3 regions of the Flavobacterium sp. WC2421 genome follow, and region 1 is predicted to be linked to each of the others. Evidence: riboswitches for the same ligand, from Rfam matches in the RefSeq annotation. Region 1 holds a riboswitch; each other region holds the start of a gene.

Region 1 (10,431 bases):
TTTTGATGAAAACGCGCTAACAAAGGCGGAATGATATATTGAGAAATAGTGGTGCTCGCTCCTATTCGCAACAATCCTCGTTGTTGATTGATTAACGAACTCATATCAAAATCAACATCTCTATAAATTTCAAGAATTTTATTAGTATGACTCAACAACGTTTGACCAGCAAGTGTCAGGGAAACTTTATTTCCATTTCTATCAAAAAGTTTAATTTGATATTGTTCTTCTAATTCCTGTATGTGCTTTGAAACAGCAGGTTGAGTGATAAACAACTCTAGTGCAGCTTTAGTAAAACTCAAACGGTTTGCAACAGTATAAAATACTTTGAGTCTAAAATCCATACTCGTTTTTTATTATTAATTTACAATAAACCATTGTATTTCCTAACAAACCATTCGGTAGATAGAAAAATTACAATCAAAACCAACATCCAATACCAATCAATTAAAGGAGAACGCGTCACATTATTTTTTTGAATGGATTTATAACTTTCATCTGCAAGAAGTGACTTTATTAATTGATTCACTTGATCCGAAAAATAGGCTTGTCCCTTTGTGTTCGCAGCTAATTGCTGCAACTTATCTACATCAGGATTGACAAATTGTTTTTCAATATCAAAATCTAATATTTCAAAATGACTGGAATAACTTGTTTTAGAATTCAGTTCAGTTACTCTAAAATTATAGTTGCCTGCTGCCAGTCCGTCTAGATTTACTTTATAGGCATTATTGCTTTTCAATAAATCATAGTTTTTAGTTTGCTTCGTTTTTGTGTTCTCCAATGCAATTGTTAAACGTGCTTTATCGTCAAATTCATAATTCTTATTAAAGTACTGAGCAGTAATTTCAATGGATTCTCCTGAATTATAAAAAGTTTCATGATTAACAACCAATGATTTCTTAGAATTATTAGATGCCAAAAACTGAATTACCTTATCAATAAAAAGATCGTATTTGTCAAATGAGTCGCTATCTACGTGACTTTGTAATCTCCATTTCCAACTATTTTCACCCAATAAGTAGGCCGAGCGTTTTCCTTGATTTTCAGAGAACGCCAATAAAGGAGCGTTTGTTTCAATGTTTCTTATTTTTGAAGAAAGTAATACCGAAACCAGTCCGTTCACAGTAACTTTTCCATAGGCATTTTCCAAGGGAGGGAAATTTTCAAATCCAATATCATCTGTCGCAAAGAGATTGAATTGGGAATTAAAGCTAGCCAAATAATCTTCTTTTTGGCTACTCATTTTAAAATCAAAATTGCTTTGCTGTTGATTTAAAAAAGCAAAATCAGTATGCGTTCCTGTGATAATAAAAGTATTGATTCCAGCTAATTTATTTTCATCAAATACTTTTTTAAATGCAGCTGTTGGCTGGTATAACATTAAAATAGTAAAATCACGTAACGAATTGATTTCTTTAGGATTAACCACCGTTACTTTACGTTGTGAATTAGATTCAATTGCTCTTTTAAATGCTGCAACATCAGGATGATTGATTGCTGTAATTATAGCGATATTGGTCTTTTGATCAATTACTTCTACTGCAAATTTCTTCGTATTGTTATAGGTATTCACCTCTTTTTCTTTTGACGAAAGTGTCGCTTTAAACACTTGAGAACCTATTCTATTGGCAGGCAATAATACAGTAGCAACTGCTGTTTTTTTAGTAGCCGAAAAGGAAATATTTTGTTTACTTAAAATCGTGTTTCCTTGCGAAATGCTGAAATCAGCTATAGTATTTTTATCCCCTGAATATTGAAAAAATACTTCTACAGGAAATTTATTTTTATAAAATGCATATTTATTGACATTCAGCTGCGTGATTTTTAAATCCATCACTTTTGCAGTATCTCCTACAACTAATGGGAAAACTTTATTATTTGCATCAAAACTGTACACATATTCATTACCATTGGTTTGGTTTCCGTCTGTGATAATAACGGTTGGAAAAACTGCATTTTTATTGATGCTTCTTAAATCTTTAGCTATTGCATCTAAATTCGTTTGATATCCTTTAAAATCAAATTTTTCCGATGGTTCAAAATTAGCATCAAATCGATAGGACTGAATATCAAATTTATCTTGTAAATCGGTATTCGAAACTAAAGCTGTATATAATTCTTGCGCTTTATTATTCGCTTTAAGCGCCACAATTGAACTCGAATTATCTACTACAATAGGTAAAGGTGTTTTTACTATCTCTAAGGTATTAGTTTTTATAACTGGATTTATCAGCAACAATAATATCCCGAAAATGGAAGCAAAACGCAATAAAGCCAAAAACAAATTCAGCTTTGATTTGTTTTTGGCTTTATAAAAATATTGAAAAAATGACAAACCGCCTGCAATTACTATTGAAAGTAGAATTAGTAAGATCGTGTTTGTAGTCATTCTTTTTATTTTAAATGATGAATTTTAAATGGAAAGATTTCAATAATTTAAAATTCATCATTTAAAATTTATAATTTCTTTACGTAAGCATTCCTCCACATACATTCAATACTTGCCCAGAGATATAAGAACTCATATCTGAAGCTAAGAATAGACATGCATTAGCAACATCTTCAGTAGTACCACCACGTTTTAACGGAATTCCATCTCTCCATCCTTGAACCACATCGTCGTTCAATTTTGCAGTCATTTCAGTTTCAATAAATCCAGGTGCAATCGCATTACAACGAATGTTACGAGAACCTAATTCTAATGCTACTGATTTAGTAAAACCAATAACTCCAGCCTTAGAAGCCGCATAATTCGTTTGTCCAGCATTTCCTTTTACCCCTACTACACTACTCATATTGATGATAGAACCTGCACGTTTTTTCAAGAATGTTTTTTGAACTGCCTTAGTCATATTGAAAACCGACTTCAAATTCACATCAATTACTTTGTCAAAATCCTCTTCAGACATACGCATTAGCAAATTATCCTTTGTAATTCCAGCGTTATTGATTAAAATATCAACAGTACCAAATTCAGCAATTACAGCTTCAACCATAGTTTGCGCTTCATTAAAATCAGCGGCATTTGATTGGTATCCTTTCGCTTTTATTCCCAAAGCATTCAATTCATTTTCTAATGCTAAAGCCGATTCTACAGATGAACTGTAAGTAAACGCAACATTTGCACCGTGTTTTGCAAAAACCTCTGCAATTCCTTTTCCAATTCCACGACTTGCGCCTGTTATAATGGCCACTTTTCCTTCTAGTAATTTCATATTCGAAAATTAGTTTAATTTTTATTTGAAGCTATTCCCGCTATTCGCTTCAATCTTTTATGTTTTAAAGAAAAACATAAAAGGATTTCCACTACTATCAGGGCTATCTTAGAGTCGTCAAATATAGAATAATTCCTTTTTTAAAAAAAATTTCAAATTCAATAACATTATAAATCGAGCCGATTTTAAATATCTAAAAATCGTTTTACTAATTTATCCCAAAATGAACTATAAATCGCTACCAAAGTAAAAATAAATAAAAATAGATGATACCATGCATTCCCAAGCAAATCCATAAAATCAAGTTTCCCATTAGCAAAACTTAAAATCAAAAGTACTTGCGCACCATAAGGCAAAATTCCTTGAATAACACAGGAAAAAATATCAAGAATGGCGGCTGTTTTTTTGGAACTTAAATTGTATTCGTCGTTAATTTCCTTGGCAATTCCTCCAGTAATAACAATAGAAACGGTATTATTAGCAATAGCTACATTAGTAAAACCCACCAAAGCACCTATCCCCGCTTGGGCTGATTTTTTACTCTTAATGCGTTTTTTTATTTGGTACAATAAAAAATCAATACCTCCAGCCTTATCCACCATAGCGGCTAAACCTCCAGTCAGCATCGATAGCAAAAAGATTTCGGTCATACTGGTGAATCCTTCATAAATTTTTCGCGCAAATTCCATTAACGTAAAATGATTTCCAAAATACCCAATTAATCCAGCCAATATAGTTCCAATAATCAAGGTAGAAAATACATCAACACCAATCAATGCAAGTACAATTACTAAAATATAAGGCACAATTGCAAACCATTCAAAACTTGTTTTAGGAATAGCTACTGCAGTAATATCAGAATTCAATCCCAAATAAAAGAATACTGCGATTGTAATAATAGCAGCTGGAAAAGCAATGAATAAATTGATTTTAAATTTATCTTTCAATTCACAACCTAAGGATTGTGTCGCAGCAATTGTAGTATCCGAAATCATAGATAGATTATCTCCAAGCATCGAACCACCTAGCAAAGCACCTGCAATCAAAGGCAATGAAGCGCCACTAGAATTAGCCAAATCAACCGCAATTGGCCCAATTGCCACAATTGCACCTACAGAAGTTCCTGTAGCAGTTGATAAAAAAGCGGCTATCAAAAAGATCCCCAACGGAAAGTAAGCCACATCTACAGTATTAATTCCAAGACTTACCACGGCATCAACACCTCCCATTGCTTTACTAACCACTGCAAAAGCACCTGCTAATAGATAAATCAAACACATGGTCATAATTTTACTCTCTCCGCAACCTGCAATCAAGGTGGTTACTTTTTCATCAGCTGTACCTTTGAACAGTAAAAAAGCAGCAATAATTCCAATTAAAACCGCTATTGGAGCAGGTAAAGCATAAAAGTCATCAAGCCAAATTCCGGCTCCTAAAAAAGTAAAAATAAAAATCAATAAAGGAATTAAAGCATAAACACTTCCCTTTTTTTTCAATAAATGAGTCATAAATCAGTTTTAAAAATGATAGTATTATGACGAAAACTAAAGCAAAAAAAATGGGAATGTAAAACAACATTTTTTCCAAAGGATTTGGCTTATCGTTTTAGCACCTTGCTCGTTGTTGCAGGTTGCTATCTCATTATGAGATTCGTGATAACGGCTGCAAAAGTAATTATTATTTTATATAAAAAGCAATAGTAAAGTAGATTTTATAATTTAAAACCAAAAAAAAAGCCTTACCGAAGTAAAGCTTTTTATAAATAAATTATAATTTTTGAAACTGACTAGAAAGCCACATTCCATTTTGGTAATCTTCCATTTTCATCTAAGAAGTTTTGTAACACTTGTCCTTCTACGAATGTTGGAATCCCCTTAGAATTCTCGTTGAAAGTTTCGTACCAAACCACTTCTAAAGTGCTAATATCTTCTTTTACCATTTGTGTTGGCCAAGAATATTTTCTTCCTGTTTTTGCAAACTGGTGTCCTTCAACAATCTTTTCTTTCAAACCACCATTTTTGATTTTCAAAGACCCATCGTTTTGAACAGTTCCTGTAGAACCCACCATGATTAACTCTTTTTCATCTGCAACTGCATAAACTAAAAATACACCACTTCCTTCAGAAGCGTTGCATACTTGCTCTAAGCTATCATCTGCTGTAAAAGTGAAGCTATCGCTTACCTTAAACTTTTTTAATTCTTTGTACATCTTTCTTTTGTATTAATATTAAATAAAATGCCTCACAAAAAAAGTGAGGCATTTTTATAATGACTTGAAATCACCACTAATTTTTCAATTATCCGATAACTTCTTTAACTTTTTTACCAATTTCTGCTGGAGAATCTACAACGTGAATTCCACATTCTCTCATGATTTGTTTTTTAGCTTCAGCAGTATCATCTGATCCACCAACAATAGCACCTGCGTGACCCATTGTACGACCCGCTGGAGCAGTAACTCCTGCAATGAAACCAACAACTGGCTTACGGTTACCATCAGCTTTAATCCAATGTGCAGCATCAGCTTCTAATTGACCACCTATCTCACCTATCATAACGATACATTCTGTTTCTGGGTCATTCATCAATAATTCAACTGCCTCTTTAGTAGTAGTTCCAATGATTGGGTCTCCACCAATACCAATTGCAGTAGTGATTCCTAATCCTTGTTTTACAACTTGGTCAGCCGCTTCATATGTTAATGTTCCTGATTTAGAAACAATACCTACAGTTCCTTTTTTAAATACAAAACCTGGCATAATACCAACTTTAGCTTCACCTGGAGTAATGATACCAGGACAGTTAGGACCTATTAACCTAGCATTTCTTTCTTTTACGTAAGCATTTGCTTTGATCATATCAGCTACAGGAATTCCTTCTGTAATAGCGATAATTACTTTTATTCCAGCATCAGCAGCTTCCATAATTGCGTCCGCAGCAAAAGCAGGTGGTACAAAAATGATTGTTGTGTCAGCACCAGCTTGTTCAACTGCGTCTTTTACAGTATTGAAAACAGGTCTGTCTAGATGAGTTGATCCTCCTTTACCTGGAGTAACACCACCAACTACGTTTGTACCGTACTCAATCATTTGAGAAGCATGGAAAGTTCCTTCGCTTCCTGTAAATCCTTGAACAATTATTTTGGAATCTTTATTAACTAAAACACTCATGATATATATTTTATGTGATTTTTAAAATTGTGATGCAAAAGTAAGGTTTTGAAAATTATTTTTAGCCCTTTATTATCAAATAAATTAGGATAATTGACTCATTTGATAACCTCTATATAATTTATTGTCTTTTATTTGCCAAATTGCAATAAAATGGGCCAATAACATTTCTTCTCTAGGGTTCTCTATTGTTTTTACAAAATGCGAATAACGAACCGTAACCATATCATTTTCTGAAACGATATGACTTATTCTTACTTTCGAACGAACATAAGCTTTACTCAAATCATTAGAGAGACTCACTAAAGAATCATAATCCAATTGAATAAATCCTTTACTACTATTCCAATCTACAATGATATCAGAATGCAAATAATCTTTCAAAATGTCACTATCAATTAGCGCATCTGATTTGTAAAACTTTTGAATAATTTCTTTTGCCGACATAATTATTTCAATTTATTGAGTATCTCAGGTATTCTTTTAATATTGGCCAGTTGTTTCAACTTCTCTCTAGATTCTTCAATTGGTGTACCGAAATAAGTCTTACCCCCTTCTACCGATTTAGTCACTCCAGTTTGCCCTAAAATTACTGCTTTTTCTCCAATTGTGATGCCGCTAGTGGTTCCTACTTGTCCCCAAATCGTAACTTCATCTTTAATAATTACACATCCTGCAATTCCAGTTTGTGAAGCGATAAGACATTTTTTTCCAATCACGGTATCATGGCCAACATGTACCTGATTGTCAATTTTTGTTCCTTCTCCAATGATTGTATCACCTGTAACCCCCTTGTCAATTGTACAAAGTGCACCTATACCAACATTGTCTTTAATTACAACTCTACCACCCGAAAGTAATTGATCAAAACCATCTTCACGTTTCTTATAGTAAAAAGCGTCAGCTCCCAAAATTGTACCTGCGTGAATAATTACATTGTCGCCAATAACTGTATGATCGTAAATCGAAACATTAGAATGAATCAAGCAGTTTTTCCCAATTTTCACATGATTACCTACAAAACTATTTGGCTGTATAATAGTATTTTGCCCTATTATAGCTGAAGTAGAAATCGAAGCGTTTGAAAATTGAAAAGGTTTGAAATGTTTTGTTAAAGTATTAAAATCTCTAAACGGGTCATCAGAAATTAACAATGCTTTTCCAGGAGGACAATCTACTTTTTTATTTATTAAAATGATAGTTGCTGCTGAATTTAATGCTTTATCATAATACTTAGGATGATCAACAAAAACAATATCACCGCGTTCAACAACATGAATTTCATTCATTCCTAAAACTTCAAAATTGTCATTGCCAACATATTCGCATTGTAGCAAATTTGCAATTTCAAGTAAAGATTGTGCTTGTGTAAATTTCATTTATTTATTTTTAGTCTTTGCTTTCAATCACTAATAAAATAGAATTACTAGTGATTGAAAACTAAAAACGTATAAAAATTATTCCTTAACACGCTCCATGTATGAACCTGAAGCTGTATCTATTTTAATTTTATCTCCTTCGTTAATGAATAAAGGTACATTTACTGTCGCTCCAGTTTCTACCGTAGCCGATTTTGTAGCATTTGTAGCTGTATTTCCTTTAATTCCTGGTTCAGCATATGTTACTTCAAGTACTACAGATGCAGGCATATCTACTGAAAGAGGCAAGTCAGTTTCAGTATTAATACTAACCATTACGCTTTCACCTTCTTTCAATAAATCTGGTGAATCCAAGATGTTTTTATTCAAAGATATTTGTTCGAATGTCTCTGTATTCATAAAGTGAAAGTCATCTCCTTCTGGATATAAATATTGAAATTTATGATTTTCAACACGTACTTCTTCAATTTTATGTCCTGCAGAAAATGTATTATCCAATACTTTTCCATTACTCAAACTTCTCAATTTGGTTCTTACAAATGCAGGTCCTTTACCTGGTTTAACATGAAGAAATTCAATGATTTTGTAAATATCATTATTGTACTTAATACATAATCCGTTTTTGATGTCTGATGTAGATGCCATTTTATTTTTGTTTTTTCTCCATTTCAGCCCTTTCTTAAGTGAAGGGAAGCTGGATGGAAGTGTGTTACTTATTGTTATATTTTTATCTATACCTCCACAAACTAGTGGGAGGACTAGGCCTTAATAATTCCCGGTATATCCTTTCATAACACCACGAGACGAATTTCTGATAAAATCTAATATTTCATCACGCTCAGGAGTTGCTTCCATTTCCGCTTCAATAATTCCAATTGCTTGGGTTGTATTATAGTTTTTTTGATATAAAATTCTATAAATATCTTGAATCTCTTTAATTTTCTCCGTTGTAAAACCTCTTCTTCTTAACCCAACTGAGTTTATTCCAACATAAGATAAAGGTTCTTTAGCAGCTTTTGTAAAAGGAGGAACATCTTTCCTCACTAATGAACCACCCGAAATCATCGCATGATCTCCAATATGAATAAACTGATGAATAGCAGCTAAACCACCTATAACGGCAAATTTCCCAACCGTAACATGTCCAGCTAATGCAACACCGTTAACGATAATTGCATTATCGCCAATGTGACAATCATGCGCAATATGTGCTGTAGCCATAACTAAACAATTGTTCCCAAGGGTTGTTTGACCTGAAGCAATTGTTCCTCTATTAATGGTGACACATTCTCTTATAGTACAATTATCACCTATTATTGCTAAAGATTCTTCTCCACCAAATTTTAAATCCTGCGGTACTGCAGATATTACTGCACCAGGAAATATATTGCAATTTTTTCCTATTCTTGCGCCTTCCATAATGGTAACATTAGAACCTATCCAAGTTCCATCACCAATAACAACATTATTGTGAATGGTTGTAAAAGGCTCTATTACAACATTTTTGGCGATTTTAGCGCCAGGATGAACATATGCTAAGGGTTGATTCATCTGCTTTTTTTTATATTAGTATTTTCAGAATAATAAACTCCAGATAATTGACTTAGAGTGTTTATTCTAATTTAATTTTTATTGCTTTTTGGCAATCTGAGCCATTAATTCTGCTTCTGCAACTAATTTTCCATTTGCATAAGCATTGGCTTGCATATGACAAATCCCTCTTCTAATCGGTGTGATTAAATCACATTTGAAAATCAAAGTGTCACCTGGTAATACCTTATGTTTGAATTTAACATTATCTATTTTCATAAAATAAGTCAAATAATTTTCAGGATCAGGAACAGTACTTAAAACTAATATTCCTCCTGTTTGTGCCATAGCTTCCACTATTAAAACCCCTGGCATTACAGGAGCTTCTGGAAAATGTCCAACGAAAAAATTCTCGTTCATTGTAACATTTTTCATACCTACCACATGACTCTCAGACATTTCTATAATTCTATCAATCAATAAAAAGGGAGGTCTGTGAGGAAGTACTGCCATGATTTTATGGATATCCATCAAAGGCTCCAAATTTAAATCATATACAGGAACATAATTTCTTTGTTCTATTTTTATAATTTTAGCCATTTTTTTAGCAAACTGAGTGTTTACAAAATGTCCTGGCTTATTTGCAATTACTTTACCTTGAATTTTTGTTCCAATTAAAGCTAAATCACCAACAACGTCAAGTAGTTTATGTCTTGCTGCTTCATTTGGATAATGCAAGGTAAGATTATCTAGTATACCATTTGGTTTAACATTTATAACGTCTTTTCCAAATGCTATTTTTAAATTTTCCATCGTAGCCGCAGATATTTCTTTATCAACGTACACAATAGCATTATTCAAATCACCACCTTTAATTAGTCCATTATCCAACAAAGCCTCTAGTTCATGTAAAAAACTAAAAGTTCTTGATTCCGATATTTCTGTTTTAAAATCAGAAATATTTTTCATGTTGGCATTTTGGGTTCCTAAAATTTTAGTCCCAAAATCTACCATTGTTGTAACACTATAGTGATCACTTGGCATAATCAAAATCTCACTACCCGATTCTTCGTCAGTGAAAGAAATAACTTCTTTTACCACATAAATGTTTCGCCTAGAATTTTGTTCTTCAAT
Region 2 (10,431 bases), 1.8 Mb from region 1:
CAGTATTACTTTGCTTTTCTTCATCAATATCTGATTTTTTGTACCCAGTAGCATCTAATATAACTGCCTGGTATTCATAACTGGAATCATTTTTTAATAATTCCATTCCTTGCACATGATATTTTTCACTAACCAATTCAATATTGGCCATTTTAGCCATTTTCTTGATTTGCTCCAATGGCTGACCATTATGTTGATCATCTATCAATAAGACTTTATAGCTCATAAGATAATTTGTATTTAAATTCAACACCTACTTCAAAAGTATAACCATTAGCTTCATCAATGGCATAATTATTTTGAAATACTTTACCATTATTGCGCTCGGTAAGAACTTTAACGATATGACCTCCTTTGCCAGAATTAGACGTAGATCCTGCTTTCCCTCCATCAGCAAAATAATCCATAGCATTAATTTTTGAAGGTTTCCCATTATTTAAAACAGCAATTGTAACCATCTCTTCTTTAGAATCTAATGACAACGCCATTTTAATCTTGTTGACTTGATTTGAACCCTTAAAACCACCATGTTTAATTGCGTTATCGAAAATATTTGTAAAAACTCTTTGCAAATCTTTTTTGTAAACTGATATAATAAGTTCCTTTATATCAAAATCAATCTTAATTTTATCAATATCAGTACAATCAATTTCAAATAAATTACCATTGCTCTTCAACTGATTATCACAGAATTCTTTGATGAATACTAGAACATCAATATTTTCTTTTATAGAAGCATTTTCTGAAGTGTCATATAAATCGGAAAGAATAACTGCTAATTTTTGCACACTAGTATAAATATCTTTGATAGACGAATGAACGGTGTCATTACTGTCCTGATCTACAATATTATTAAACAGCTCCGGATTTGCATCCGCAAACATTTCTAAAGTAACTATTTGCCCTTTGAGATTTAATAATTCTCCATTACGAATATCATGTAATTTCCATTGAAAATCATTCATACGTTCTTTTAACAAAGTATCAATCGTCGCTTGAAGCTGAAAGGTTTCAATTTTGCCTTTATCAGATTGAATTCTGGCTCCTTCAGTTAATGCCCTTTGGAGGATTAATGAACCTTGTGTATCAAAACGTGGAATAACGACTTTGATTCGCATAAAATCCTGCTTTCTTAAATTTGGCATTACCGTCCCTAAAGAAAAAGAATCAACTTGCTTGGTTACATAATCGCTGCTTAGTTGCTGTATTAAGTATGATAAATCAACAATGTCATTATTGATAGTAAATGCATCAATATCTGGAGATATAAAGACAGGATAGTCTAAACTAGCATCAATAAAGCTAGGTTTTAGTTTATTAAAGCGTTTAGAAATCAACAGAGCAGGAGCGGTTAATTTATTAAAAACTCTACTAACGATATCCTCTGCCAAGGAGTCGATTGCAATAGTATAAAGAAATGAATCGTTTAATAAATCTGAAATTTTAACTAATTTTCCAGATTCATTGTCAGTTCTAACTCTGGGAACTGACGTTAATACATTTGATAATTCAACTAATGTAGATCCTTCAGGAACTTCAAAATCGTCAATTGTTGTTAAATATCTCGGTAAATTGAAATTGAAATCGTTTTCCGCGATCTCAGAATAAGGTACAATTCTTGAAAATTCATTCTCTTCTTTACCATTCTCCCATACATCTGCTATATGGTTGATGTTTTCCGGCATCAGTTTATTTATAAACCTTTCAGATAAATATTCTTTACTTGCGTCGATAATAAAAATTGAATCTCTTTTAAAATCCGGTTTATTCTCAAGTATAATTATAGAACTAGGTATTCCTGTACCATATAATAATTTTGCCGGTAATCCAATTATGCCTTTTATGAAGCCGGATTCCAATAGATATTTACGAATATTTCTTTCAGATCCTCCTCTAAAAAGGACGCCGTTTGATACGACGCAGGCAGCTACACCATTTTCCTTCAAAGATTTAACGATATGCAGTAAAAAAGCAAAGTCACCGCTATTTGTGGGAGGTATTCCAGTAGTGGAATTCCATCTATCGAACATATCACTATGGGGGTCTGTAGACCAATTGTGGACATTAAAAGGAGGATTAGAAACAACATAATCAAACTTTTTAAGTTGAGTTTGAATATGGTTGGATTTATCCATGGAAACATCTAAAAAGCTGGGAAAATTTAAAACATCGCGATTCTCCAAATTATAATCAGTAATTCCATGAAAAAGGAAAGTCAATTTTGCCACGAAGATGTTTTCTGGAATTCTTGTTTCTCCATATATAGTCACATCATCACCACCTTCTTTAAAAACTGAAAATAAAAGACTCCCTGTTCCGCAAACAGGATCATAAATGCTTTTGACACTATTATCTTTTTTGAAACCAATTAGTTTTGCTATTAAAATACCAATTTCATTGGGTGTGGCTGTTCCAGCAGAATACTTGACGCTATTTTCAATAAAAGATTGGTTTACGTGCTCAAATGTGTCAACCCAGATGGTATTTCTTGTATTATCGGACGAAGCATGTCTGTTAGAATAATCTTCAATTAAAAGAATAATATTACCCAGAATAATATCTGAATCATGGTCTTTTCCTAAAACGGAGGCGCTATTAAAATCAATGAAATTTATTACACCATCGAAAATAGGGTTCTCCCTAGCAATAGAATTTAATCGCTTATTTATTTCATTACCAATTGAAGTTCTTTCTTCATAACATAATTTTAAAATAGATTGAAAATCACAATCGGCGGGAATCGTTATATTCAAACCTGTATTAGTGTTTTTATTATCACTAATGTGTCTTAAAAACACCAATGTTAAAATATAGTTTTTTAGACTATCGACCTCAATTTTACCCCGGAGTTTATTTAATAAATTCCAAAAATCACTATTCCAACTATTTTTACTCTCAGACATAAACTTTTATTTAACTAATTACTTTGCAAATGTAAATTGCATTAGTGCATTACACGTGCATTAATAATTATTTTTCATTTTATCGATTCTATCTTCTAGTTTTTCAACTAAAAATTGTGGTTTAATTAGTCTGATTTTTTCTCCAAAAGACAAAATCAATGTTTCCAACTCATAGTTTGGTATTAGGTTTAAGTGAATGAAATACTTACCATCTTGTTCTTTAATTTTCTGTGAGCCGTGAATAGGTTTGGTTTTTAAGTAAGGGACCAGAGACTGGTTAGCTTCAATTACGATCTCTTGGACTTCATCATTTGATACAGTAACTCCCACAACATCTTCGAAATATTCATTAAAGTCGATTTCAGTCTCTATATATTCCTGAGAAGTTTCTTGTATACTTTCTATTCTGTCTAAAGCTAAATTTGTTATAGTTTCATAATCATTGGACTTCCCAAATAAAAACCAACGCATATTATATTGCTTTAAATAATAGGGATGTAGGGAAAGGGTAGTAGCAGTATCTGTTTTGAAATTCTTATATTCAATATTTAAAACCTTTTTATAAAGAATTGCATTATAAAGTTCCGGAATGTATTCCAATCCCTTCAAGTATTCATTTTGTTCAAAACTGATAATAATCTCCTTTTGTTGTTTCAAGTTAAATGTAGATTCTAATCTTGTATTTAGCTCATTGATCCAATTGTATTGTGGTAATCCTTTGAAGCGGTCTAATGTTAACAATGCTTCCCTTAATTGATTTGCTTCTGTTTCATTCAAGGGTTGGTTTGAAATCGAAAAAGAAGGGTTTTGATACCTATAGAAAACTCTTCTCCCTTCTTTGTCTTTTGTGAGTTCAACATTCCAACCTTGTTCACTTTCCATGAATCTTAGATCATCATAGAGTTGTCTTTTTTTAATCCCTTCTTCATTTCCGGAATACTCATAAATTGCTTTATTACATTCTTCGATAAGATCTTCAATAGCGTATTTTCTTCCAGTATTACGGAAGCACTTATCTAAAGTTTGGTATCGGATAATAGCATGTTTATTTGTAGACATGTAAGAATTTAGTTCTGAATTTTATATAACACAATAATACAACAAAGCATAGGAATTAGAATGAGGAAAGCCGTAAAGGATTGCCTTATTTTAGATTAATTCCATGCTCTTTAATTTGTTTTGATTGCATTTGAGTAAAGAAACGATATTTTGTAGGAATTTACTATACCCAGTTTTAGTGATATTCTAAATGATTGTTAAGATAAGGATTCGCTTAATTTATATGTTTTATGGGGTTTTAAGGTCTGGATTTATTTTTAATTTATATATTTGAATATCATTACGAACTACACTTAAGTAGTAGCAACCTGCGACCACACGCGAAGGTGCTGAAACAATGAGCCTAAACAAAGGAAAAATTATGTTTAAAACACCTCGGTTTATTTCCAAATTCAATACTGCTTTAAAAACAAAAAAGGCTGAAAAAAATCTGTTTAAGATTTATTTAGACCTCGATTTCCAGTTTTATAGTGTCGATTTTGACGAGCTCCACGAAGTCAACTATGTATATGACGAGAAGGAGTTGTACGACCAAAGTATCGCTGGTATTACAACGTTTTTAAAATTTCAAAAACCCAATGGAAGGGATTATGAGTTTTACCCTGATATCTATTATACACAACTAGGTAAAAATCAAAAATATGCTATTATCACGTATTCTTTTACAGGAGCTTATTCTACTAAAGCAGTTGCAATGGTTCAGAGACTGCGATTAGATACTATAGAGATATTTAAACATTCCTAAAAAATATAATGAAAACAAAAGCAATAAAAACTTTTACAGCTGTCATTACCCTTGGACTAGAAATAGGCTATAGCAAAGAGCTTTATAAGAAAGGTTTTTTTATTCAGACCCTTCAGGAGTATCAAAGGCATAGAATTGATGAAGCAAGTATTTATTTAAGTGCTTCAATCACCGAATGCATTATTGTTTTAAGTGGTCAGGAAGAAAAACATATAAGATTAGAATTTATAAACTATCCTAAATTTCCTTTGGAAGTTGAGGTGTTTAAAAATGAAATAATAAAACTTGGTTCTCATTTGCTTAAGAAGTTGCAGCAGAATAGATCTGTTATTGTGTTTACAGATGAAACGATTATGTTGGAAATCGATGAAGCAATAGACCCAAGGATTTAAATAAATTTACAATATTAAAGAAGTTACAAACCAATTTTTGTAACCAATAACAAAAAAACATATGAAAATTACAAAAGATTTTTTTTTGACAATTACCTATTTGATAGTTCTATATCTCATTTTGACTTTAAATAATTTAGCATTTCAATGGCTAACTATAAAAGTTATTGCGCCAATTTTTGAATGGTTTTATGTGTTAGATTGGTTTTGGAAAATTCTTATCTTAGTTTTTGGGGGTATTAGTATAATTACGATTTTTTACAGTTTGCTCACTTTGCTTGGAACCATAGTTAATATGTTCTTGGGTAGGGTGTTTCCTTACAATAAAGTAACATTAATAGGCTCGATTATTTTGTGCCTTATAAATATAACTATTTTAGAAATCCTCGCATGGAAACTACCAAAATATGATTTTTGGCTTTTCGGATTATGGCTAATTATTGCATATGTTATTGTTCAGATGAATTGGGTTTTTATTTACCAGCCGAAAAGTAATGACTAAAAAACTAAAAGCTGTATTAATAATCCTTTTTATCAATATTCAATGAGAAAACTGGAAGGAGAAATAGAATTAATTCACATTAGTTTTTAAGATTGTATGTTAAACTGTAATTTTTTTTTACAAAAAAAAATAGAGACATTAAGGACTATATATAAAGTAGAGGGTGGGAAGTTGAAAAGGAAAATGACTTTTAAAACAGCCACCCCCCCTAGGTGAAAAATGTTTTCTTCGATTTGTTTTGAAATTTTATGTTCTTCACTGGTCGAGGGATTTCGCATCCTGTATCAGTGATTTGTAACAGTATAGTAAAACAGCTCTGTTAAGTTATTTTTATTCGCTTTTATATTGCTGAATAGCAATGCCTGTCTAGGTTGTTTGCACAATTACAAACCGTCACTTCTTTTTCAAAGTAACATTATAACTGAATACTTACTTTGTATAATTGAAAAATGTCATATAAGTTGAAAGAGATGAAAACTATCTTAACAGGAAAAGGACATGAATAGGTGTTTGTATCTATACTTTCAATTTATTCTAAAATTTAAAAACACAGCAACTATAATATATAAGAAATATAAACATTGAAAAATGAGTTTATTTTGCGTGTTTTCTCTTTTGTTGGGCAATAGTCGGGCAAATAAAATAAAAAAAAGCCTGTAATACCTGATAAACAAGTGATTACAGACTTTTTAAGTACCCGGAGCCGGAGTCGAACCGGCACGGTTTCCCACAGGTGTTTGAGACCAGCGCGTCTACCAATTCCGCCATCCGGGCTTAGCTAGACATGAAATAACAACAGTTATTTCAACGCAATAAAAGAGGAGATTGTAATAAATCAACCATCGATTCCTTTAACACGGTGCAAATGTAAAAAATAATATTAAAAATTCTACTAAAAATACTTAATTTTTTCCTTTCAGAGTTGAATAAATTTTATAAATTTGCACCTCGTTAAAAACGCAACACACAACTAACTACACCCGAGGCGCATACAAACATCTGGCTTAGACAATTGACGAAGCCGAACAGTATGGAGCGTAGCGGAATAAAAACAACAAATTAAATGTCACACCTAGAACCAGAAGCTAAAATTTTTGCTTGTTCACAAAGTGTCTATCTTGCTGAAAAAATTTCTGCAGAATACGGAATACCACTAGGAAAGGTTACCATGTCACATTATAGTGACGGTGAATTTCAACCTTCTTACGAAGAGTCTATCAGAGGGTTACGTGTGTTTATTGTTTGTTCTACATTCCCAAATTCAGATAATTTGATGGAATTATTACTAATGATAGATGCTGCAAAACGGGCTTCGGCTAGACATATAACTGCAGTAATTCCTTACTTTGGTTGGGCTAGACAAGATAGAAAAGACAAGCCAAGAGTTCCGATAGGAGCTAAACTAACAGCTAAGTTGCTAGAAACTGCTGGAGCAACAAGAGTAATGACCATGGATTTGCATGCAGATCAAATTCAAGGATTCTTTGAAAAACCAGTAGATCACCTTTTTGCCTCTACTATCTTTTTACCGTATGTAAAAAGTTTAGGATTGGACAATTTGACAATCGCTTCTCCTGATATGGGAGGTTCAAAAAGAGCGTATGCGTATTCTAAGTTTTTAGAATCGGATGTAGTTATTTGCTACAAACAAAGAAAAGAAGCCAATATTATCGACACCATGGAATTAATTGGTGAAGTAAAAGGTAAAAATGTAATCTTAGTAGATGACATGATTGATACCGGAGGAACTTTGGCGAAAGCCGCTGATTTAATGATGGAAAAAGGAGCATTGAGTGTAAGAGCAATATGTACACACGCCATCTTATCAGGAAGCGCCTACGAAAAAATAGAAAATTCTAAATTATTAGAATTAATTGTTACCGATTCTATTCCATTAAAGAAAGAATCAAAGAAAATAAGAGTGTTGAGTTGTGCCCCGCTTTTTGCTGAAGTTATGCACATGGTACATCATAACAATTCCATTAGCGGAAAATTTATTATGTAACCACAAACAAGTAGAATATTTAATAACTATATAATTTTTACAATGAAATCGATTACAATTAAAGGATCAGAAAGAGAAAGCGTGGGAAAAGTTGCGACTAAAGCCTTACGTAATGCTGGAGCGGTTCCTTGCGTGTTATACGGAGGAGATCAACCAGTACATTTTTCAGCAGAAGAAAAAGCATTCAAAAGCTTGGTTTACACTCCAAACGCTCACACAGTTGTGATTGAACTTGGAAAAGGAAAATCATTCAATGCAATTCTTCAAGACATTCAGGTTCACCCTGTGTCTGACAAAATTTTACATATTGACTTCTTTCAAATTTTTGAAGACAAAGAAATCACTATTGAAGTTCCAGTTAAAATCATTGGTAACTCTAAAGGAGTTATGGCAGGTGGAGATTTACGTTTAAACAACCGTAAATTAAAAGTAAGAGCATTACCTAAAAATCTTCCTGATTTTGTTGAAGCTGACATTACACCACTTAACATGGGTAACAAATTATACGTTACTAAAGTGCCATCTGAAAACTTCAAAATCATGCACCCAGACAACACAGTAATTTGTCAAGTGAAGATTTCTCGTGCTGCTATGAAAGCGGCTCAAGAAGCTGCAAAAGCTGCAAAAGCAGGACCTGCAAAAGGAAAGAAAAAATAATATTTTCTCTACAAATTCAAAAAGCATCAGTTTCACAACTGGTGCTTTTTTTTGTTCTTCACTTTTTTTATTTTTAGAAGCACAACTACCTACTTTCATCAACAATTCACCCGCTATTCATTTCAATCTTTTTGCCCGCCAAAAAAGGCGAACAAAAAGGATTTCCATTACTATCGGGGCTATTTTACAACTTTTAATTATCCTTAGAAAATCCTTTCAACCCACTCCATCAAATTATCTAATTATCTAATTGACAAATTATCTAATTAAGTTTACTTTTGCATCATGATAAAATGGATACACAGCCTGTTTTCATCACCAAAAACAGAAGAAAATACAGATTATATAAAACCGGAGGTTCACGAACACCACAAAAACAATATAAAAAGCATGAGTAATAAGTTTTTAATTGTAGGACTTGGCAACATTGGTGCTGAGTATGTAAACACAAGACACAACATCGGTTTTAAAATACTGGATCACCTAGCCAAAAAAGAAAGTCTCTCCTTCGAAACCGTAAAACTAGGCGCACTTGCTCAATACAAATTTAAAGGAAGAACCTTTTTACTGCTAAAACCTAATACGTACATGAATCTTAGCGGTAAAGCAGTACAATATTGGATGGATAAAGAAAATATTCCCTTGGAAAATTTATTTATCATCACCGATGATTTAAATTTATCTTTTGGAACCATCCGCATTAAACCAAAAGGAAGTGATGGGGGTCATAACGGACTTAAAAACATCAACCTAGTTTTAAACACCAATCAATATACCCGATTCCGTTTTGGAATCAGTGATGAGTTCAAAAAAGGAAAACAAATAGATTATGTCCTTGGAGATTGGGATGACAAAGAGAAAGTAGCTCTGCCTGAACGCTTAGAAACTGCATCCGAAATTATAAAATCATTTGGAACCGCAGGATTAGAAAATACTATGACAACCTATAACGGTAAATAAAAAAAGGGAAACGCACTTAGTACGTTTCCCTTTTTTGCTTAGATTAAAATAATTATTCTATCACCAATTTTTTTATTTCTTTTCTATCACCATCAACAACCGTTAACAAGTAAACTCCCGATTGCATGTTTTGTAATTGAATATTTTTATTAAAAACGGTTTCGTTTGTAAATTCTTTTTCAAATAATTTCCTGCCTAATAAATCGTGAACGTAGACTTGCACCCCATTTGAAGATTGGCTTGTAAACTGAATATTAAAATTCCCTTTATTTGGATTTGGATACATCACAAAATCACTAATCTCAAAATCAGCTGCTGAAAGCGTATAGGATTGTGCGCAAATCGCAATGGATGCTGAATTTAAAGTACCCGTATCATTCTTATAAGCATCACGGATTCTAAATGTCCAAGTTCCTGATGGATTTTCGCCATTAAAAGCTGCCAAAGCTTGAAAAGGAGTTACTGTTTGTAATGTAGTAGTACCACATACTAAATCAATGCCTGAATCATCATAAATCAAGTCCAAAGTACTGTTTGTATTTCCACAACTTTTGTCAAATAATTTCACGGTTGTTCCAAGAGGGCTTACCACCTCCATTTCGACATCCGATAAAAAAGCATGAGTGAAATTGACTTTAAAATTCACATCAGAAACTGTCGCTGATGTCGCCGGAACAGTAATGGTTCTTGTAGTATAAGCTGCTTGTTCCGGAATTGCAAATGGAGCTGTAAAAGAATAGGTATTACAAGTAGAACTTACAGAATATCCTATAGAAAAAGCTTTACTATTTATAGCATAAAAAATACTGGCTGTTGGTTCTACTAGAATTCTACAGTTTTTAGCTGTAACATTAGGAACAGTAATAATTTGCACACCATCATTTGGAGTATTTGCAACCAACACTGTTGGAAAAGTTAGTCCTCCATCAGTAGATAGTTTTATATTTACATTTGTAGATCCTGCTAATACATTAGCGCCATTTACATCCCAATTAACAACTTCACTAGTTCCTTGAAACCAACTTAAATTCTCCGTATTTTGTGAGGTCACCGCGAATGGCCCAGCTGTTCCACTTACAGTAATAATCGCTTCATCAGAATTAGTTTGGGCAGTGCCCGCGGCTGCATTGTCTCTTCCTGTTAAAACAAAATGGAGTGTTCGCGCCACTGTTGCAACCGATTCCCATTTACTGGTTAGTTTATTCGAC
Region 3 (10,431 bases), 1.4 Mb from region 1:
CAAACACATTTAGCTTAACGTCTTTTCTTTTTTCGATGACTTTGGCCGATTCTAAAATTTGATTTATCAAAGTTCCCCCTACTAATCCATGACCAAAAATGGCAATATTGATTTTCTTGGCCACTCCAAAAATCTCTCCATGAATTACGTTCAATGCTTTGTTTAGTTCTGATTTTTTAACCACTAAACTGACATTCTTACCTGTAACAGTATTGTTGAATAAAATAGGAACAATTTTATTTTTTATCAAAGCCGTATAAGGCTTGTGAAACGTACTTAGATCCTGACCAATAATCGAAATCACCGATACATTATCAGTCACCGTGATTTTATTGACATCCTTAGAATAAAAATCATTTTCGAATTCTTTTTCTAATTCGATCATGGCTTTTGTCGCTTTATCAGCAGCAACCACAAGACCAATTCCTCTTTCAGAAGAACCTTGCGAAATAATACTTACACTAATATCATTATCACCCATCACTCTAAAAATACGCGCATCAACACCCGTTTTTCCTAGTAATCCTCTTCCTTCTAAATTTACCAAAGACACATTTTCTAAAACAGACAATGTTTTAATTCCTGCAGCATTAGAGTTAGAAGTAATTAACGTTCCTTTATTTTCATGATTAAACGTATTCAGAATTCGAAGTGGAATATTTTTTTCTAATAACGGAATAATTGTTTTCGCATGTAAAATGTTAGCGCCAAAATTAGCCATTTCATTCGCTTCGTTATACGACAACGATTCAATCTTCTTTGCGTCTAAAACCAATTCTGGATTAGCAGTATAAATCCCATCAACATGCGTGAAATTTTGTAATTCCTCGGCATTAATATAATTAGCAATTAATGAAGCAGTATAATTACTTCCGTTTCTACCCAAAGTGGTTGTTTCTTGTTTCCCATTAGAACCAATAAAACCAGTAAGTACTAGAACGAAATCTTTATTTTCTTTAAAAACTTGGATAATATTCTTTTTAGAAAGAGCGTCTAATGGTTGTGCATCACCAAAATTAGAGTCGGTTACAATCAACTCTCTTGTATCAGCCAGCTTTGCAGGAATGTTTTTTTGATTCAATAAAAACACAAGTAATTTTGCCGAAAGCACTTCACCTTGCGCTAAAACTTGGTCTTTGATTTTAGGGCTATAATCGCCAATTAAACTTACCCCTTCAAATAGTTTGTCTAGTTTATCAAATTCAGCCGAGAAATCTACTGCGTCAAAACCGTCTTTTTGATAGGTTTTAAAACTTTCTAGTAAAGGCTTATAGTTTCCGTTTTTGGCAGCGATGGTTAAAATATCATCAAGCTCATCTGTTGCTTTGCCACGTGCCGAAACTACAACAGCAATTTTTTCTTCTTGCTTTACTTTACTTTCAATAATATCCAAAACTGTATTGATTCCTTCGCCGTTAGCCAAAGATTTTCCACCAAATTTTACTATTTTCATCTGCTTTTTATTTTTAAAAACAACTTCTAATAAATTGTCTAATTGTTCGTATTCCATCAAGAAGGCATCGTGCCCGTGTTGTGAGTCAATCTCACTATAGAATACATTATTTTTAAATTTTTTAATTTCATTATAGGTTTCTCGATTTTCTTTTGCTGTAAAAAACAAATCCGAATTGATTCCTACAATGTATATATTGGCATCTACTTTTGAAATAATCGATTCTAAAGACTCATGATTCCGAGTAATATCAATCGTTTTCAACAATTGATTCATCATTTTATAAGCAGATAGTTGAAACCTTTTTTCTAGTTTTTCTCCGTGGTAATTCAACCAACTTTCTACTTGAAATGTTTCGAGTTGCACATTGATATCCCTATTAAATTTTTCTTTGAAAGATTCAGGTGTTCGGTAGCACAACATGGCGTGAATACGCGCGTCTTCAATTGGTTTTTTAGAATTATTAAGGATTTGCTCTTGCAAATAACAATTAGCAATCAACCAGTCTGTCGCTTTCCAATCAGTAGCAATAGGAATAAAGTTTTGTGCCAATTTAGGTTCCAAAGCTAAAATTTCCCAAGCAATTCCACCACCCACAGAACCGCCAATGAGAGCAAATAAACTATCAATTTTCAAAAACCGAAGTCCTTCGATGAAAATCCTAGCAATATCTCTGGCGATAAAATCTCTGTAATTCTCTATGGTAGCCGAATTGAATCCGTTACCTGGTACATCAAAAGAGACAATAGTATATTTTCTAGTATCAATTGTTTTATCGACACCCACGATATCATTCCACCAACCTGATTCACCAATAACTTGTGAATTTCCGGTCAAGGCATGGTTTATTAAAATAATGGGAGCTGTATGCAGCGGAGCACCAAAAACTTGATAACTTAAGTTGAGGCTAGCGTATAATGCACCATTATGGGTGGTGAAATTTTGTAAAGTAATATGTGTTGGTTTATTTTCCAATGTCAAATCTTTTATTGATTTTGATTTGTATTTGGAAATATTAGAAAGAAAAAACTAGGGAATTACTAGAGAATTTCTTGTTGTTATCTTTCCACTTTTGGGAGTGGTAGAATGCAGCACCTTCTTCGATTTCTCAAAGGGTTGCTAAGGCTTCATCGGGTCTAATCCCTCGTCCTTTCTTTATAACATTTCAATACGTTAGTGAACTTAATGATGCAAATTAACTACTAATTTTTTAAACAAACAAATTTTAAACATTCTGATTTTTAGCTAAAAATATATTTAACAAAAAAACGCAAGGCATCGCTGAATATAACTATTCAGAAATTACTCGCGTACAAAAGGGATGTTGAACAACTTCCAATTAAATGAAAAGTGTATCATTTTCTTTTGAATACATTAAAAGTTGTAATGAATTGACTGCTTTTTTAGATTTTTTTGAGTCTGGTATTTCCATTCCCAATCTTGGATTCACTAATTCATCAACAACTAGTCCGTTGTCCGTATTTTTTTTGCCTCTTAAATTCCTTAGAAACCCCAATGTTCTTGAAAATTTGTTAGTTGTACTCATGATAATTATATTTAAGTTAGTTTGTTTTCTCTTTATTATTTTAAAAAAATTTAGATACCAGAATAAAAAAAATCCTTTTGGACAAAATACCAAAAGGATTCAAGTTATATAAAACTTATACTTTTGGAATCAACAGACCTTATCGCAAAACATTGCGACAACTATCTGAATCTTTTTATTTGAAAATATTTTCATTTATTTATTTTTATGAATCGTACTATTTGTATAAATTAAAAAAGCCTCCCAATTGTCTTGGGAGGCTTTTGCTATATTATATTATATATAATTTAAAGCAATAACTAGCTCCCGAATTTCTTCGATAGGACTACAAATTGTTTACAAATATTAAAATTCATCTTTGGTATTTTTTACTGAAACAAATATCTTATTTAATTCTGTATCTTCCAAATAATTCACAACTATTTAACGATATTTTCATCTTTAAAATGAAAAACAGAGATACTATTAACAAATAACACTGATAATGTTATGAAATCAATTACTTTTTCGTTTTAAACTGGCACTCCTGCTACTTTTTTAAAAATCACGACCTCAAACCAGTTGTACTATTTAATTTGATTTTTAATTTAAAAAATAGTTAAGTTTAATTTGCAATTCAAAATGGTTTCATACATTTGCACCCAAATACAAGAGGAAAAATTTGAACTGATTGCAACCTCTTCATAATGAAACGAATTCATTATGAATACTGAAAATTTTTCAGTAGAAAAAATGCTAAAGCAGAAACTCTCCTTTAGCTCGATATTTGCAATTATTTTTCCTCGCTTAATTTTAAAATAAAAATTATTATGGCTTATTTATTTACGTCAGAATCTGTGAGCGAAGGACATCCAGACAAAATTGCAGATCAAATTTCAGACGCATTAATTGATAACTTTTTAGCATTTGACGCTGATTCAAAAGTAGCTTGTGAAACTTTAGTGACTACAGGTCAAGTAATTTTAGCAGGTGAGGTAAAATCAAATACCTATTTAGATGTACAAAACATTGCTCGTGAAGTAATCAGAAAGATCGGTTACACCAAAAGCGAATATATGTTTGAAGCCAATTCTTGTGGTATTCTTTCGGCAATTCACGAACAATCAGCAGATATTAATCAAGGTGTTGACCGTTCTAATCCAGAAGAACAAGGAGCGGGTGATCAAGGAATGATGTTTGGTTACGCTACAAACGAAACAGAGAATTATATGCCATTGGCACTTGATTTATCTCATAAATTATTACAAGAATTAGCCCTATTAAGACGTGAAAATACAGCAATCACTTATTTACGTCCTGACGCTAAATCTCAAGTAACACTTGAATATAGTGATGATAACATCCCAACTCGTATTGACGCGATTGTTATATCAACTCAACATGATGATTTTGACGAAGAAGCGATTATGCTTGCTAAAATCAAGAAAGACATTGTGGAAATCTTGATTCCTAGAATCATTGCAAAAAACCCAAAAAGCGCTCATTTATTTAACGATGCGATTCACTACCACATTAACCCAACAGGTAAATTTGTAATAGGTGGACCTCATGGAGATACTGGTTTGACTGGTAGAAAAATCATTGTGGATACTTACGGCGGAAAAGGTGCTCATGGTGGAGGTGCATTCTCAGGTAAAGACCCTAGTAAAGTAGATAGAAGTGCTGCTTATGCAACTCGTCATATCGCTAAAAACTTGGTTGCTGCTGGTGTTGCTAGTGAAATTTTAGTACAAGTATCGTACGCTATTGGTGTTGCTAAACCTATGGGAATCTTTATTGAGACCTACGGAACATCAAAATTGAACTTGACTGACGGTGAAATTGCTAAAAAAGTAGAAGCTATCTTTGATATGCGTCCTTACTTTATTGAACAACGCTTAAAATTAAGAAATCCTATCTACAGTGAAACAGCTGCTTACGGACATATGGGACGTACACCTGAAACGGTAACGAAAACTTTTTCTGCTCCAGGAGGATTAACAAAAACTGTTGAAGTTGAGTTGTTCACATGGGAAAAATTAGACTTTGTTGACCAAGTTAAAACGGCTTTTGGATTGTAATTAATTTAAATTCAGTTATACAAAAAACCCAGCTCTTAAGCTGGGTTTTTCATTTTGCACCAGTTATATTCTTATAAAATAAAAAAAATAGTATAATGCTTTTTTTGTAATTTGCCTGCATTATGAAAAACTTGATTGTATTATTTTTTTTTAGCTCGATCGCTACTGTTTTTGGACAGAACAAAATGCTATTTGCTTCAAAGTTAAATTACATTGCAATCGATGCTGATGAATTTATAGGTTATGACCAATTTGGTTTTCATTACACCATTAAAAATAATGTGTTCACCAAAACTAAAGACGGTGAATCGTTAGACTATAAAAATATTGCTTTAGGCAAAATCACAAAAGTGGACATTCAAAATCCTTTGAAAATTATTTTATTCTACGAAAACTTCAATTCAGTTATCATTTTAGACAATCAATTGAATGAAATTCAAAAAATAAACTTTTCAGAAAACCCAACTCCAATAGTTGCAAATGCAGTAGGAATAGCTTCCCAAAACCAATTGTGGGTGTACAATAGTTTGAATCAGCAAATAGGTTTATATGATTATTTAAAAAACGAATATAAATCTATCTCAACTTCGTTTCCTGAAAGTATAAAATACTACCAATCCAATCTTACAACATTTTATTGGGTCGATAAAAAACACAATTGGTATTCATGTGACCGTTTTGGCAAAATAACTACAAAGATAAAAACCATTGATTTTGATCAAATAAAAATCATCACCGAAAATCAATACCTCATTTCTAAGAATTCAATCCTTAGTATTGAAGATATTGACAAAAATGAAAAATATGAAATTGAAATTTTAGAAAAAACCTTTAAAAATTTCAGCTACAAAGACCAAATTTTATCTATTTTTACATCAGAGGGAATTACAAATTATAAAATCACAATACCATAATGCACATAGCAGTAGCAGGAAACATTGGATCTGGAAAAACAACTTTAACACGTTTATTAGCGAAACACTTTAAATGGGAACCCCATTTTGAAGATGTTGTTGACAATCCATATTTGGATGACTTCTATCATCAAATGGAACGTTGGTCCTTTAATTTACAAATTTATTTCTTGAATAGTCGTTTCCGTCAAGTAATGCAAATTCGTGAAAGTGGTAAAAAAATTATTCAGGACAGAACCATTTATGAGGACGCACATATCTTTGCTCCCAATCTTTATTCGATGGGATTAATGACAAATCGTGATTTCCAGAATTACAGTTCTCTCTTTGAACTAATGGAATCAACAGTTAAAGCACCCGATTTATTGATTTATTTAAGAAGTTCCATTCCTAACTTAGTTGGTCAAATTCACAAACGTGGCCGCGAATACGAATCCACAATTTCTATTGATTATTTAAGCCGTTTGAACGAACGCTATGAAGCATGGATTCATACTTATGATAGAGGGAAGTTACTTATTATAGACGTTGATAATATTAATTTTGTCGACAATCCAGAAGATTTAGGAGGCATCATACACCGCATAGATACTGAAATAAACGGATTGTTTTAGTTCTTTCCCCGACTCTATTGCTAGGAAAAAGAAACCATAACTCAATTAAAATATAAAACGAAAAATGCCTCACTTTCATGAGGCATTTTTCGTTATAAGTAAAAAGCATTACTTCAAAGCATCAATTTTTGCCTGAACCTCAGCATCCGTACCTTCAAAAACTTGGGTATCTACTTTCCCATTAACAGTTGTAGTTACTGTTCCTACAACAGTTCCGTTTACACTTGTTTTTTCAATCATTATTTGTTTAGAGACTTCTTCATGCATCATTTTATTCCCTGACATCATGTGTTCACAAGATGGATTTGTACATCCTTTTGCAATACACTCTTCTTTAGACATCGAAGTACATGACCCAGTTGTCATACAACAACTAGCCTTAGAATCAGAAATAGTATGACTACCATTACCTAAAATTGGTGCCATAACTAATCCTATCAAACAAGTAAGTTTAATTAAAATATTCATAGATGGTCCTGATGTATCTTTAAATGGATCTCCAACAGTATCTCCAGTGACTGCAGCTTTATGCGCTTCAGATCCTTTATACGTCATTTCTCCATTAATCATAACACCTGCCTCAAAAGACTTCTTAGCGTTATCCCAAGCGCCACCTGCATTATTTTGAAAAACAGCCCAAAGCACACCAGAAACGGTAACTCCAGCCATATAACCTCCAAGCATTTCCGCAATCAATTGGTTATTATCGCCATAAACTAACTTACCAAGTATTACAATTGCAATCGGAAAACCAATGGTCAAGATTCCCGGCAACATCATTTCACGTAATGCGGCTTTTGTAGAAATATCAACACATTTTGCATATTCAGGTTTGCCAGTTCCTTCCATAATTCCAGGAATTTCTTTAAACTGACGACGCACTTCATACACCATATCCATAGCAGCTTTTCCCACTGAGTTCATCGCTAATGCGGAGAAAACTACTGGTATCATTCCTCCTACAAATAACATGGCCAAAACAGGTGCTTTAAAAATATTAATCCCATCAATCCCCGTAAATGTTACATATGCTGCAAATAAAGCCAATGAAGTCAATGCTGCAGAAGCTATAGCAAAACCTTTACCAGTTGCCGCTGTAGTATTCCCTACAGAGTCTAAAATATCTGTTCTAGTACGTACTTCTTTTGGCAATTCGCTCATTTCAGCAATTCCACCAGCATTATCAGATATTGGTCCAAAAGCATCAATTGCTAATTGCATCGCTGTAGTGGCCATCATTGCCGAAGCTGCTAGAGCCACACCGTAAAATCCTGCAAAAGCATATGAAGTCCAAATGGCGGCTGCGAATAATAAAACTGTTGGAAAAGTAGAAATCATTCCTGTTGCTAATCCTGCAATAACATTAGTTCCAGCTCCAGTACTTGATTTTTGTACAATTGCCATTACTGGTTTTGTCCCCAATCCTGTATAATACTCCGTTACTGATGAAATTGTTGCCCCAACTACTAAACCTACGATAGTAGCGTAGAATACGCGCATTGAAGAGATATCCTGTATTCCTTCACCAAAAAATTCCATTTTCATTGTTGTAGGTAACATATATTGCACTAAAAAATAACAAGCAATGGTAGTAAGACCAATAGAAACCCAGTTCCCGATGTTTAACGCTTTTTGAACTTGAGCTTCTTTAGCATTCACATCAGTAATTTTTACCAGCATCGTTCCGATGATGGAAAACAATATTCCGAAACCAGCAATAGCCATCGGTAATAATATAGGACCGATTCCTCCAAAGACATCCTCGATCTTCCCACCCATATCTTTGATAACATAATTACCTAGTACCATAGCCGCTAAAACGGTAGCTACGTAAGAACCAAATAAATCGGCCCCCATACCTGCTACATCACCCACATTATCGCCCACATTATCAGCAATAGTTGCTGGATTACGAGGATCATCTTCAGGAATACCTGCTTCTACTTTACCTACTAAATCAGCGCCAACATCGGCTGCTTTAGTATAAATACCACCTCCTACACGAGCAAACAAAGCGATAGATTCAGCACCAAGTGAGAACCCTGCCAATGTCTCTAGAACAATTGTCATGTCTTCATTAGAAGTCCAAACCCCATTCATGAAGTAATGAAAAAAGAAAATAAAGAAAGAAGTTAACCCTAAAACGGCCAACCCCGCTACACCTAATCCCATTACAGTCCCACCACCAAAAGAAACTTTTAAAGCTTGTGGCAAACTGGTACGAGCAGCTTGTGTTGTTCTTACATTTGTTTTAGTTGCTATTTTCATTCCCATATTCCCCGCGAGGGCAGAAAAAAACGCTCCAAAAACAAAAGCTACTACGATTAATATATTTGTAGTCGGCACGAAATAAGAAACCCCTGCCAATGCAATACTTGCTCCTATTACGAAAAATGTTAATAACCTATATTCTGCTTTAAGAAATGCTAATGCTCCTTCGTAGATGTGATCTGAAATCTCTTTCATTTTTCCATCTCCAGGATCTTGTTTTAACACCCAAGCTCTTTTAACCCACATAAACAGAAGTCCAACAAATGCCATTACTATTGGCAAGTAAATCATAATTGTATTCATAAATTCGTTTTGGTTTTTGGTTAATAATCAATAGTATAGGAAACGAATTTAAATAAAAAAAGCAATACTCTTTATAGAATATTGCTTTTTTTGTAAAATTTATAGGATAAAATTATTTAATACTAAATAATCCCTCTGGTTTGTTTTCGATTTGATTAAAACGATCTGTACATTTTTTTATGATGTCATACGCTTCACCTACATCTCCCCAGCCACCAACATCAACTGTTTTGTTTTCAAGATCTTTGTATACTTGAAAGAAATGTTCAATTTCTTTTAGTAAGTGTGGATTCATATCAGACAAGTCATTTAATGAATTCCAAATTGGATCTGAAACTGGTACGCAAATTACTTTTTCATCTGGTCCTTTATCATCTGCCATGTGGAAAACACCAATTGGCTTTACTTCCATTACACATCCTGGAAAAGTGGGTTCATTTACTAAAACCAATACATCAAGTGGATCTCCATCTAAAGCTAAAGTTTCAGGAATGAAACCATAATCAGCTGGATACATCATTGAAGAGAATAACATTCTATCAAAACGCATTCTTTTTATTTCGAAATCATACTCGTATTTATTTCTACTTCCTCTTGGAATTTCGATTAACACATCGAAAGTTGTTATTTTATCTGCAGTCATTTTATTATATTGTCTTAAATTCTATATCTATGCGTGAGCAAAAGTAAGGTAAAAACACATTTATTACAAGAATTATTTATCTTAAAACACAATGAGACAAAAGCTTTACAATTTATCAACGAGAAAGGACAAAAGTGTTTTCTTTAAATAATAATGTTACAATTAAAAAAAATATTACCATCGCCTTTGAACTCTTTTTTTTTAGCCCAGATAGCAGTGAAAATCCTTTTCTTTTTTTCTTTAAAAAAGAAAAGATTGAAACGAATAGCTGGATATAGCTCCAGATACTGAAACAAGTTCAGCATAAATTAAAAATAGAAACCAAAAGATCCTTTCACTGAAAAACGCTGTGTATCTGGTGTATTTAAATAACTTCCTCTCCAAGCAAAATCGATTCTAAATACTTTGAAGATATTACCGATTCCAGCACTATATTCCCAATACACATTTTCTGGAGCTACATAATTTAAACCCGAAGCGTTAATGGCTCTATTGGCATCTGAAATGGTTCCATAAACACCTTTTGCCCCTATTATTTCTCTCCAGTTGAGTTTTCTCATAAATGGAATTCTAGAGAAAATTCGTCCTCCAAAGTTATGTTCCCATTGTAATGTAGCATATTGATCT

The links. Region 1 has a riboswitch for S-adenosylmethionine ahead of AB3G33_RS11950 (Na+/H+ antiporter NhaC family protein). Riboswitches for the same ligand answer to the same signal wherever they lie in the genome.
Positions count from the first base shown of each region.
Region 2: it holds a riboswitch for S-adenosylmethionine, as region 1 does, so the genes downstream of both, AB3G33_RS02975 (hypothetical protein) here and AB3G33_RS11950 (Na+/H+ antiporter NhaC family protein) in region 1, are expected to answer to the same signal.
Region 3: it holds a riboswitch for S-adenosylmethionine, as region 1 does, so the genes downstream of both, thrA (bifunctional aspartate kinase/homoserine dehydrogenase I) here and AB3G33_RS11950 (Na+/H+ antiporter NhaC family protein) in region 1, are expected to answer to the same signal.

Region 1 covers NZ_CP162004.1:2,788,252-2,798,682, reverse strand. The annotation lists gene AB3G33_RS11965 (LysR family transcriptional regulator) at 1-344, opposite strand, end outside; gene AB3G33_RS11960 (hypothetical protein) at 365-2,392, opposite strand; gene fabG (3-oxoacyl-[acyl-carrier-protein] reductase) at 2,472-3,218, opposite strand; gene AB3G33_RS11950 (Na+/H+ antiporter NhaC family protein) at 3,404-4,726, opposite strand; SAM-I-IV-variant riboswitch at 4,786-4,882, opposite strand; gene AB3G33_RS11945 (hypothetical protein) at 5,005-5,427, opposite strand; gene sucD (succinate--CoA ligase subunit alpha) at 5,516-6,388, opposite strand; gene AB3G33_RS11935 (nuclear transport factor 2 family protein) at 6,473-6,835, opposite strand; gene AB3G33_RS11930 (UDP-3-O-(3-hydroxymyristoyl)glucosamine N-acyltransferase) at 6,838-7,767, opposite strand; gene efp (elongation factor P) at 7,846-8,412, opposite strand; gene lpxA (acyl-ACP--UDP-N-acetylglucosamine O-acyltransferase) at 8,533-9,318, opposite strand; gene AB3G33_RS11915 (bifunctional UDP-3-O-[3-hydroxymyristoyl] N-acetylglucosamine deacetylase/3-hydroxyacyl-ACP dehydratase) at 9,397-10,431, opposite strand, start outside.
Region 2 covers NZ_CP162004.1:709,629-720,059, forward strand. The annotation lists gene AB3G33_RS02960 (hypothetical protein) at 1-226, opposite strand, end outside; gene AB3G33_RS02965 (N-6 DNA methylase) at 216-2,903, opposite strand; gene AB3G33_RS02970 (helix-turn-helix transcriptional regulator) at 2,964-3,962, opposite strand; SAM-I-IV-variant riboswitch at 4,235-4,332, shown strand; gene AB3G33_RS02975 (hypothetical protein) at 4,300-4,707, shown strand; gene AB3G33_RS02980 (hypothetical protein) at 4,716-5,099, shown strand; gene AB3G33_RS02985 (hypothetical protein) at 5,161-5,601, shown strand; tRNA gene AB3G33_RS02990 (tRNA-Leu) at 6,296-6,375, opposite strand; gene AB3G33_RS02995 (ribose-phosphate pyrophosphokinase) at 6,665-7,606, shown strand; gene AB3G33_RS03000 (50S ribosomal protein L25/general stress protein Ctc) at 7,649-8,263, shown strand; gene pth (aminoacyl-tRNA hydrolase) at 8,549-9,223, shown strand; gene AB3G33_RS03010 (reprolysin-like metallopeptidase) at 9,276-10,431, opposite strand, start outside.
Region 3 covers NZ_CP162004.1:1,374,747-1,385,177, reverse strand. The annotation lists gene thrA (bifunctional aspartate kinase/homoserine dehydrogenase I) at 1-2,428, opposite strand, end outside; SAM riboswitch class I at 2,509-2,617, opposite strand; gene AB3G33_RS05845 (hypothetical protein) at 2,793-2,999, opposite strand; gene metK (methionine adenosyltransferase) at 3,809-5,059, shown strand; gene AB3G33_RS05835 (hypothetical protein) at 5,182-5,973, shown strand; gene AB3G33_RS05830 (deoxynucleoside kinase) at 5,973-6,587, shown strand; gene AB3G33_RS05825 (sodium-translocating pyrophosphatase) at 6,696-9,161, opposite strand; gene AB3G33_RS05820 (inorganic diphosphatase) at 9,274-9,804, opposite strand; gene AB3G33_RS05815 (DUF5686 family protein) at 10,113-10,431, opposite strand, start outside.